DNA from 2 places in the Inquilinus sp. NPDC058860 genome. Region 1 is predicted to be linked to the other one. Evidence: riboswitches for the same ligand, from Rfam matches in the RefSeq annotation. Region 1 holds a riboswitch; the other holds the start of a gene.
The links. Region 1 has a riboswitch for S-adenosylmethionine ahead of metA (homoserine O-succinyltransferase). Riboswitches for the same ligand answer to the same signal wherever they lie in the genome.

Region 2: it holds a riboswitch for S-adenosylmethionine, as region 1 does, so the genes downstream of both, ACFW16_RS16905 (hypothetical protein) here and metA (homoserine O-succinyltransferase) in region 1, are expected to answer to the same signal.

Annotation. Positions count from the first base shown of each region.
Region 1 covers NZ_JBHYMS010000016.1:80,458-85,151, forward strand. The annotation lists gene ACFW16_RS13640 (glutathione S-transferase family protein) at 31-666, shown strand; gene metA (homoserine O-succinyltransferase) at 926-1,846, opposite strand; SAM-I-IV-variant riboswitch at 1,891-1,997, opposite strand; gene ACFW16_RS13650 (TAXI family TRAP transporter solute-binding subunit) at 2,084-3,148, opposite strand; gene ACFW16_RS13655 (MFS transporter) at 3,160-4,452, opposite strand; gene ACFW16_RS13660 (cell wall hydrolase) at 4,612-4,694, opposite strand, start outside.
Region 2 covers NZ_JBHYMS010000022.1:10,155-14,848, forward strand. The annotation lists gene ACFW16_RS16885 (hypothetical protein) at 1-140, opposite strand, end outside; gene ACFW16_RS16890 (cold-shock protein) at 242-451, opposite strand; gene ACFW16_RS16895 (phosphotransferase family protein) at 665-1,423, opposite strand; gene coaA (type I pantothenate kinase) at 1,426-2,391, opposite strand; SAM-I-IV-variant riboswitch at 2,495-2,604, shown strand; gene ACFW16_RS16905 (hypothetical protein) at 2,649-2,924, shown strand; gene phaC (class I poly(R)-hydroxyalkanoic acid synthase) at 3,025-4,694, opposite strand, start outside.

The sequences.
Region 1 (4,694 bases):
TTGCCAACCCCTCAGCCGGAGCGGACCGCCATGCGCCTCATCATCGGCAACAAGCGCTACTCCTCCTGGTCGCTACGGCCGTGGCTGGCCCTGGCGCATCACGACATCCCGTTCGAGGAGATCCTGATCCCGCTCTACCGCGACGGGTCGAAGGAGGCGATCCTGCGCCATTCGCCGAGCGGTAAGGTGCCGACCCTGATCGACGGCGAAACGACGGTCTGGGACAGCCTGGCGATCCTCGAATATCTGGCCGAGCGCTTCCCGGATCTCGCCCTGTGGCCGCGCGACCCGGCGCGCCGAGCACTCGCGCGGTCGATCTCGGCGGAGATGCACAGCGGCTTCATCGGTCTGCGCAACGAGCTGCCGATGGACCTGGATCCGCCCGACCCCGGCGGGGCCCACAGCGATGCGACCGAAGCCGATATCGCCCGCGTCACCGCGATCTGGCGGCAGTGCCGCGAGGCGGCCGGCACCGAGGGCGCGTTCCTGTTCGGCGCCTTCGGCGCGGCCGACTGCATGTATGCCCCGGTGGCGGTGCGATTCGACCGCTACGGCGTGCCGCTCGACCCGGTCTGCCGGGCCTATGCCGACGAGATCCTGGGCCTGCCGGCGATGCGGCGCTGGGTCGAGGCGGGGATGGCCGAGCCCTGGGTGCTCACCTTTTAGAGCGGGATGATACGACCGCGCATTCGGGCACGGTCAGACATGACGCCGAGCGTCTATGTGGTGCCTCTCCCGCCTGGCGGGAGAGGTCGGGCTCGCGCAGCGAGACCGGGTGAGGGTTGGTCCCGGCCTCGACAAACTCCCCTCACCCGGAGCCGCTTGCGTCTCCGACCTCTCCCGTAAACGGGAGAGGCAAAAAAACAGCTCCTTCGTTCGATAGGCTGATCGATCCGGCCCAAGATCACCCCGCTCCAACCCCCGGCTAACCGCGGCCGATGTCGCCGATCTCGTACGGCGTGGTCTGGTACAGCTGGTTGATCCAGTTGCCGAACAGCAGATGCGCGTGGCTGCGCCACCGGTTCTGCGGCTTGCGGCCGGGGTCGTTCCCCGGGAAATAGTCGTGCGGCAGGGCGATCGCCTTGCCGGCAGCGACGTCGCGGAAATACTCGTCGCCGAGCGTGTCGGTGTCGTACTCGACATGGTTGAACATGTGCAGCGACCGGCGGCTGGCATCTTCCAGCAGGCACAACCCGGCATCGTCCGACTCCATCAGCACCTTCATGCCGCTGGCCGCCGGGATGTCCTCGCGCCGGTTCTCGGTCCAGCGCGACACCGGGATGGTGAAATCGTCCGAGAAGCCGCGCAGATAGGGCGAGGCCGCCTCGACGATGCGGTGGCGGTACACGCCGAACTTCTTTGCGGGCAGCGCGTGCTTGGGCACGCCGTGGAAATGATGCACGGCGGCCTGGGCGCCCCAGCAGATGTTGAAGCAGCCATGGACGTTGGTCTGCGTCCAGTCGAAGACCCGGCGCAGCTCGTCCCAGTAGGTCACCTGCTCGAACGCCATCGTCTCGACCGGCGCGCCGGTGACGATGAAGCCGTCGAACTTCTCCGTCCGGACATCCTCCCAGTCGCGGTAGAAGGACAGGATGTGGTCGCTGGGCGTGTTGCGCGGCACGTGGTTGGTCATCTTGACCAGCGTCAGCTCGACCTGCAACGGCGAGGCGCCGAGCAGCCGGGCGAACTGGGTCTCGGTCTTGACCTTGTTCGGCATCAGGTTCAGCAGGCCGATCCGCATCGGCCGGATATCCTGCCGCACCGCCTGCGCCTCGAGCATCACCATGACCCCTTCCGCTTCGAGGACGGAGCGGGCGGGCAGGTCGTTCGGAATCTTGATCGGCATAGCTTCGGTCTGTTTCCACGCGTCGTGGGCAGGACCGATTGTGGAATGACCCGCTTGGTTGTCGGTTCGACCACATCCTCCCTCGCGGGAGCGCCACCTTGCTCGGGGAAGCAGGTTGGCGTCGGGCAGTGCCCAACTCCTGATGTGCGTCAAGTTCTACGGGGTCCGCCGGCACATTTCAACTGGATGAATGTGGATCTACGTCCGGTCCGCCGGGCTTCGGCTCAGGGAGGTCTCTCAGGGCGTCGCCCGGGCGGGCAGGCTCAGCACCGCATGCTCGGCATAATAGCGGGCGGCGCCGGGGTGCAGCGGCACGCCGAGGCCGCGCGTGGCGCCGTCGAGCGCGATCTCCTTGCCGCGCGGATGGCCCGCCGCCAGCAGGTCCAGGGTCGATTTCTGCCACAGGGCACGGGCGATCTCGTAGACCGTGGCCTCGGCGATCCGCTCCGCCACCAGCCAGATCGCCCCGACCGACAGGCCCGGCACCTCCGCGGCGACGCCGTCATAGAGGCCGGCGGGGATCGGCTCCTCGGCGAAGAACGGCACCTTGGCGACCAGCGCCTCGGCCTCCGGCCCCGCGATCGGCAGCAGCCGGATCGGCCGCCGCCGCGCCAGGTCGGCGATCACCCCGAGCGGCGGTCCGCCGGTCATCACCATGGCGTCGAGCCCGCCTTCGGCCAGCAGGTCGGCCGACGGCTCCGGCCGCTCGTAGATCTCGGTCACATCCGTCTGCTTCAGGCCGTAGGCGGCGAGGATCAGGCGGATGTCATAGATCGTGCCGGAGCCTTCGGCGCCGACCGAGACGCGCTTGCCCTTGAGGTCGGCCACCGACTGCACCGGGCTGTCGGCGGGCACCACGACATGGACGAATTCGGAGAAGAGATGGGCGATGGCGCGCAGGCTGGTCACCGGCGGCTGGCCGGCGAAGGGCCCCTCGCCGGCATAGGCGGCGAAGGCGACGTCGGCCTGGGCCAAGCCGGAATCGAACTCGCCGGCGTTGATCCGCCTGATGTTGTCGATCGACCCGGCGCTGGCCTGGGCCACCGCGATCAGGCCGGAAACGCCGCAGCTGCCGCCGGCGCTGCCGCAGGGGGGCAGGCCGGGGGGGCCGGAGATGGCGCCGGCGATGATGCCGCCGATCGGGAAATAGGTGCCGCCGGTGGTGCCGGTGCCGATGCGGAAGAACAGCGGGTCCTGCGCCCGCGCCGATCGCATTCCCCCCAATCCCGCTATGCCGATCCCCGCCGCGGCCATCCCGGCGGCGGGAAGCACCGAGGTCAGCAGGCGGCGGCGGGTCAGCATGGCGGTTCCCTTCAGGCGGCGTCGCGCATGGTCGGCGGCGTCTCGTCCGGCGCGCGCGGGTCGAGCTCGGCCGCGACCGGCGTGGTGGTGGGCACGGCGACGAAGCTGCCCTGCTCCTCGTTCGGCATCGCCGCCCGCCGGGTCATGCGGAAGACGGTGAACAGCGCCAGCAGCACCGCGACCGCGCCGGTCCAGACGAACAGCCCGGACGGGCCCAGCAGTTGCATCACCCGCGACGCCACGATCGGCCCGAACACCGCGCCGGTGCCGTAGCACAACAGCAGGCCGGCCGCGGCCGGCACCAGCTGCTCCGGCGTCATGAAGTCGTTGGCGTGGCTGAGGCTGAGCGGATAGATGGTGTAGGACAGCCCGCCGAAGGCCGCGAGCAGCACCAGCAACAGCGTGGGCGACAGCCCGCCGAACACCGCCAGGGCGGCGCTGATCAGCGCCAGCGAAATGGTGATGCCGAGGAATACCTGGCGCCGGTCGAAGCGGTCGGACAGCTTGCCGACCGGGTATTGCAGCAGGAAGCCGGCGAAGATCGCCGTCATCATGAAGCCGGCGATCCAGTCCGGCGACGGGTCGATGGTGCGGGCATAGACCGGCCCCATGCCGGAGAAGGCGGCGCTGATCAGCCCGACCGAGAAGCAGCCGGCGACGCCGAGCGGCGAGATCGCGATCAGGGCGCGCAGGCCGAAGCGCTTGACCTTGATCACCGGCGGCGTCTCGACCGGGGTCAGCGACAGCGGCACCAGCGACAGCGACACCAGCATCGCCACCACCGAGAACAGGGCGAAGCCGGCCGGGTCCATCACCGTCAGCCAGGGCTGCGACAGGCCGAAGGCGGTGTAGTTCACCGCCATGTAGGAGGACATCACCCGGCCGCGCACGGCGTTCACCGCCCGGGCGTTCAGCCAGCTCTCGATGATCGTGAACAGCACCGCCATGCTGATGCCGGTGATCAGGCGCAGCACCGCCCATACCACCGGGTCGACCCACAGCGCGTGAACCAGCGCCGTCGCCGAGGCGATCGCGGCGAAGGCGGCGAAGGTGCGGATATGGCCGACCAGCAGCACGATCCGCGGGCAGATCAGCGTGCCCAGGGCGAAGCCGCCGGAATAGAAGGCCAGCACCAGACCGATGGTCCCGACGTCGAAGCCGTCGAGATCCATCCGCACCGCGACCAGCGTGCCGAACAGCCCGTTGCCCATGATCATGATGGCGGCGCTGAACAGCAGCGGCGCCACGGCCAGAAGGACTGAGCCGAGGGAAGGCGGCGAAGAGGCGGAATCGGTGGCAGCCATCACGTCCGTTCTAGGTCGGCCGAAAGGCCGGGGCCAGGGAAGATTCGTGACGATTTCAGGGCAAGCCGCCCGATGGTCCCGGCCAGCAGATAAGGTGGGTCGGACAGCCGGGCGGACCAGCCCCTCGCAGCCTCGGGCGGACGGCGCGACGGCTGCGGTTCAGCCGCCGCGCTTCGGCCGGTAGAAGACGTGGTCGCCGATCGAGGCGCTGCGGCGGAAACGGTTGGTCCAGGCCGGCATGC
Region 2 (4,694 bases), on a different contig from region 1:
TCCTGGGGTGCGTCGCCCTCCTGGGAGGCCTTGCGGCGGGCGGCCTCTTCCTCGCGCTTCTGCAGCTTCTCCTGCTTCTTCTGTTCCTTGGCGCGGTTACGCTCGCTGCGCTGCTGATTGTAGTTCGGCTTGAACGGCATGACGGCCTCCTCTGGCGCGACGCTTCCGCATCGTCGATCTGTCATAAGAAAAGGAGCGCCCGACGGCGCGGGCGCTCCTGATCCGCTCCGCAATCGAAGGCTCAGACTTCCTTCAGATTCTCCGCCGAGGTCTTGCCGCGCTTCGGATCGCGCTGCTCCTCGTAGGAGATCTTCTGGCCTTCGTTCAGGCCGCGCAGACCGGCGCGCTCGACGGCGGAGATGTGGACGAAGACGTCCGAGCCGCCGTTCTCCGGCTGAATGAAGCCGAAGCCTTTGGTGCTGTTGAACCACTTAACGGTGCCGATCGGCATCGCTTTTCCTCCAGTTGAGGGGGTGGCGCCGCGCGGAACTGCGCGACGCATCAAACGGGAAGGGGAAAGGCGAGGGATCCGCGGCCGCGAGGGCATAGCAGGCCGGCCGTCCAAACCAGAATGACCCCCCAAACATGGGGGAATACGGGTGGAATGGCAAGGTCGACGCGGAATCAGACCGGATATGCCGGGTCCGCACAGCCGGATCCGGGGTCAGAACGGCGATCCGGACGCGGCCATCGCCATCAGTCTTTCGGCCTCGCCGGGCACGCCTTCGGCCAGGCGGGCGGCGGCGACGAAAGGCAGCCAGGCGAAGACCAGGTCCCGGCTCTCGCCCGCGGCTGCGATGTAGGTCTCGACATAGGCGACGGCCAGCTCCGGCGCCACCGGCCGGATCAGCACGTAGGAGCGGCAGACATCGGCCGCCGGATCGCCGGCGCAGGCGTCCAGCCAGTCGACCACCACCTCCTGCCCCGGCGGCCCCAGGATATTCCAGGGATGAAAGTCGCCGTGGCAGAGGCGGTCGCCCTCCGGCAGCTCGGCCAGGTCGTCCAGCAGCCGGCGCCGCAATGCTTCATCCGGGATCGGCGCCCGGCCGATATTGACCGCCAGCCTGGCTTTCATGCTGCCGAGATGCGTCCCCGGATGGCCATGGATCTCGATCTGAAGCCGGGCCATGCGCTCCAGGCAGGCCGAAACCCGGTCGGGCCGGCAGCGGATGGCATCGGCGAGGGACGGCCCCCCGGCCCGGGTCATGGCGATCCCCCAGCGGCCGTCGATCTGCCCGACGGCCCGGGCCGAGGGCGCGGGCAGCCCGAGCGCCTCGATCAGCGCCAGGATCGACGCCTCGCGGAACGCCGCCCGCTTCGGCGCGGTCGCCGTCGTCCGGTACAGCTTGACCACCAGGTCGCCGGCATCGAAGACCTCGGCCTCCTTGCCCGATCCGAGCAGCGGTCCGAGGGGCAGGTCCATGGCTACATCCGGCGCAGGGCGACGGCGTCGACCGAATGGTCGGCGGCCTTGTGCAGCACCAGCCGGGCGCGCTGCCGCGTCGGCAGGATGTTCTCGCGGAGGTTCACCCCGTTGATCCGGTCCCAGATCTCGCGGGCGACGCGGCGGGCTTCCGCCTCCGGCAAGTCGCGCTGGTGATGGAAATGGGAGGAGGGGTCCCGGAACGCGGTGCGCTGCAGCAGCAGGCGGCGCTCGACGAACCAGCGGGCGATGTCCTCCTCCTCGGCATCGACATAGACCGAGAAGTCGAAGAAATCGGAGGTGACGACCGAGGCCCCGGCCGGGGCCTGCAGCACGTTCAGCCCCTCGAAGATCAGGATGTCCGGCCGGCGGATCACCTGCTTCTCGCCGGGCAGGATGTCGTAGGCGAGGTGGGAATAGACCGGCGCCTCGACCTCCGGCCGGCCGGACTTCACCGCGGCCAGGAAGCCGATCATCCGGCGCAGGTCGTAGCTCTCGGGGAAGCCTTTGCGCCGCATCAGCCCGCGCTCCTCCAGCACCGATTTCGGCCACAGGAAGCCGTCGGTGGTCACCAGCTCGACCCGCGGATGGTCGGGCCAGCGCGACAGCAGCAGGCGCAGCAGCCGCGCGAAGGTGCTCTTGCCGACGGCGACGCTGCCGGCGACCCCGATGATGTAGGGCGGCGGCGGGCCGGGCCGGCCGAGGAAGGCGTCCTGCACCCCGTCGAGCCTGCGGGCGGCGGCGACGTGCAGGTTCAGCAGGCGCGACAGCGGCAGCAGGATGTCGGCGACATCGGCCTGCGACATCGGCTCGTTCAGCCCGCGCAGCTCGGCCAGCTCGGTCTCGGACAGCGCCATCGGCGTCGAGGCCCGGAGCGCCGCCCATTCCGCTCGGGTGAAGCGGTCATAGGCCTGGGGCCGGGCGGCGAACAGGTCGGGCACGGGCCGGGCAGGGGAGGGATCGGGCATCGCAGGCTCGCCGCTGGAGGACGGGTCAGGGTCCGACGATCCGTGGGTCCGAGGCAAGGCCTGCCATCCCTCTTGCGCTGCGCCTCGGCCCGCGCTACACCCGGCCTCGCATCCAGAGCTGGGCTGACGCCCACGCCAACCTGCCTCCCGGGCAAGGTGGTGGCCTCTCGCAAGAGGGGCGATGCGGCCGGACCGGCAACCAAACGGGTCGAACGCCGCGCGTCAGCCCTCCTCGCAACCGCGAAGGAGGGTTTTTCATGTCCGCATCCGCTTCCGCCGCGATCCCGCTCGCCGGCCCCGGCGACACGGTCGAGCGGCTCGACGAGCACCCCTGTCCCGGCCCGCGCGACCCGCACCGGCGCGAGATCCTCTACGCCGTGGTGCATCGCGGCGCCGGGCTGTGGACCCATCTCTACCGCGTCGTCCTCGCCGCCGCGTCCCGGCCGGAGATCCATCTCGACCGGGTGCTGGAGGGCGATCGCCTGGCCGATCTGCGCCAAGCCTATGGCCGAGTGGCTGACCTGGCGGCGTGAGATGCTGAGTAGGTTGGGTTCGCTGGGCGAACCCAACATCGTGCAGCCGGACCAGTGTCGGGTTCGCTGTCGCGAACCCAACCTACGTCGTGGCGTGCGTTCACGTCGCCCGCACGTAGCGCCCGGGCGCGTCCTCGATCGGGGTCAGCTCGCGGTCCCCAGGGTGCCGGGCCGGGACCTGGCCGCCGGCATGGCGGGAGATCCATTTCTGCCATTCCGGCCACCAGGAGCCTTCGACCTGCTTCGCTCCCTTGAGCCAGGAGTCGGGGCTCGCCGGGGTCCGGGTGTTGACCCAGTGGCAGTACTTCTTCGCCGCCGGCGGGTTGACCACTCCGGCGATGTGGCCCGAGGCGCTGAGGCAGAAGCGCACCGGGCCGCCGAACAGCTGGGTCGCGGCATAGGTCGAGGCCCAGGGCGCGATGTGGTCGTCGCGGGTCGATAGCATGAAGCTGGGCGTCCTGATCGTGGTCAGGTCGATCGGCACGCCGGCGAGCGCTATGCCGCCCGGCTGCGCCAGCCGGTTCTCCTGATACATGTTGCGCAGATAGAAGCTGTGCATCGCGGCCGGCATCCGGGTCGCGTCGCTGTTCCAGTACAGGAGGTCGAAGGGGAAGGGGTCCTTGCCCAGGAGGTAGTTGTTGACGACGAAGGACCAGATCAGGTCGTTGGCGCGCAGCAGGTTGAAGGTCGTCGCCATGGCCGAGCCTTCGAGATAGCCCTTGCCGGACATCTTCGCCTCGATCGTCCGCAACTGCTCCTCGTCGACGAAGATGCCGAGCTCGCCCGGATCGGTGAAGTCGGTCAGCGTGGTCAGATAGGTCGCGCTCTTGACCCGATCCTCTTCGCCCTTGGCCGTCATCCAGGCCAGAGTACAGGCCAGAAGCGTGCCGCCCAGGCAGTAGCCGACGACATTGACCTCGCGCTCGCCGGTCGCCTGCTCGATCGCGCCGATCGCCGCCAGCGACCCCTCCAGCATGTAGTCGGCGAAGCTCTTGCCGGCCAGGCGCCCGTCCGGATTGACCCAGGAGACCACGAAGACGGTGTGGCCCTGTTCCACCGCCCAGCGGATCAGGCTGTTCTGCGGCTTCAGGTCGAGGATGTAGAACTTGTTGATCCAGGGCGGGATGATCAGCAGCGGCCGCCGCGCCACCGTCTCGGTGGCCGGGTCGTACTGGATCAGCTGCATCAGCTCGGTCTCGAACACCACCTTGCCGGGGGTGACTGCGATGTTGCGGCCGATCTCGAAGGCGGTGCGGTCGGTCATGCTGACGGCCAGCCGGCCTTGGCCGCGCTCCAGGTCGGCCAGCATGTTCTCGAGGCCCTTGACCAGGTTCTCGCCGCGCGATTCCAGCGTGCTGCGCAGCACTTCGGGGTTGGTGGCGACGAAGTTGGATGGCGCCATCGCGTCGATGAACTGGCGGGTGTAGAAGTCGACCTTCTTCGCCGTCTTGGCATCCAGCCCCTCGACCTGGCGGACCGAGCCCTGCAGCCAGCGCGCGGTCAGCAGGTAGGACTGCTTGATGAAATCGAACACCGCGACCTCGCTCCAGGCCGGGTCCTTGAAGCGCTTGTCGCCCTTCTCCGCCGTCACCACCGGCTCCGCCTCCTGGCCCAAGAGACGCTGGGCGGTGCGGCTCCACAGCGTGGCATAGTCCTGCCACAGCGACATCTGGGCCTGCACCAGCCGGGTCGGGTCGGCCATCAGCCGCGAGGTCATGGCCAGGAAGGCCGAGCCGATGTTGAGCGGATCCAGCTCCGGCGCCTCGGCGC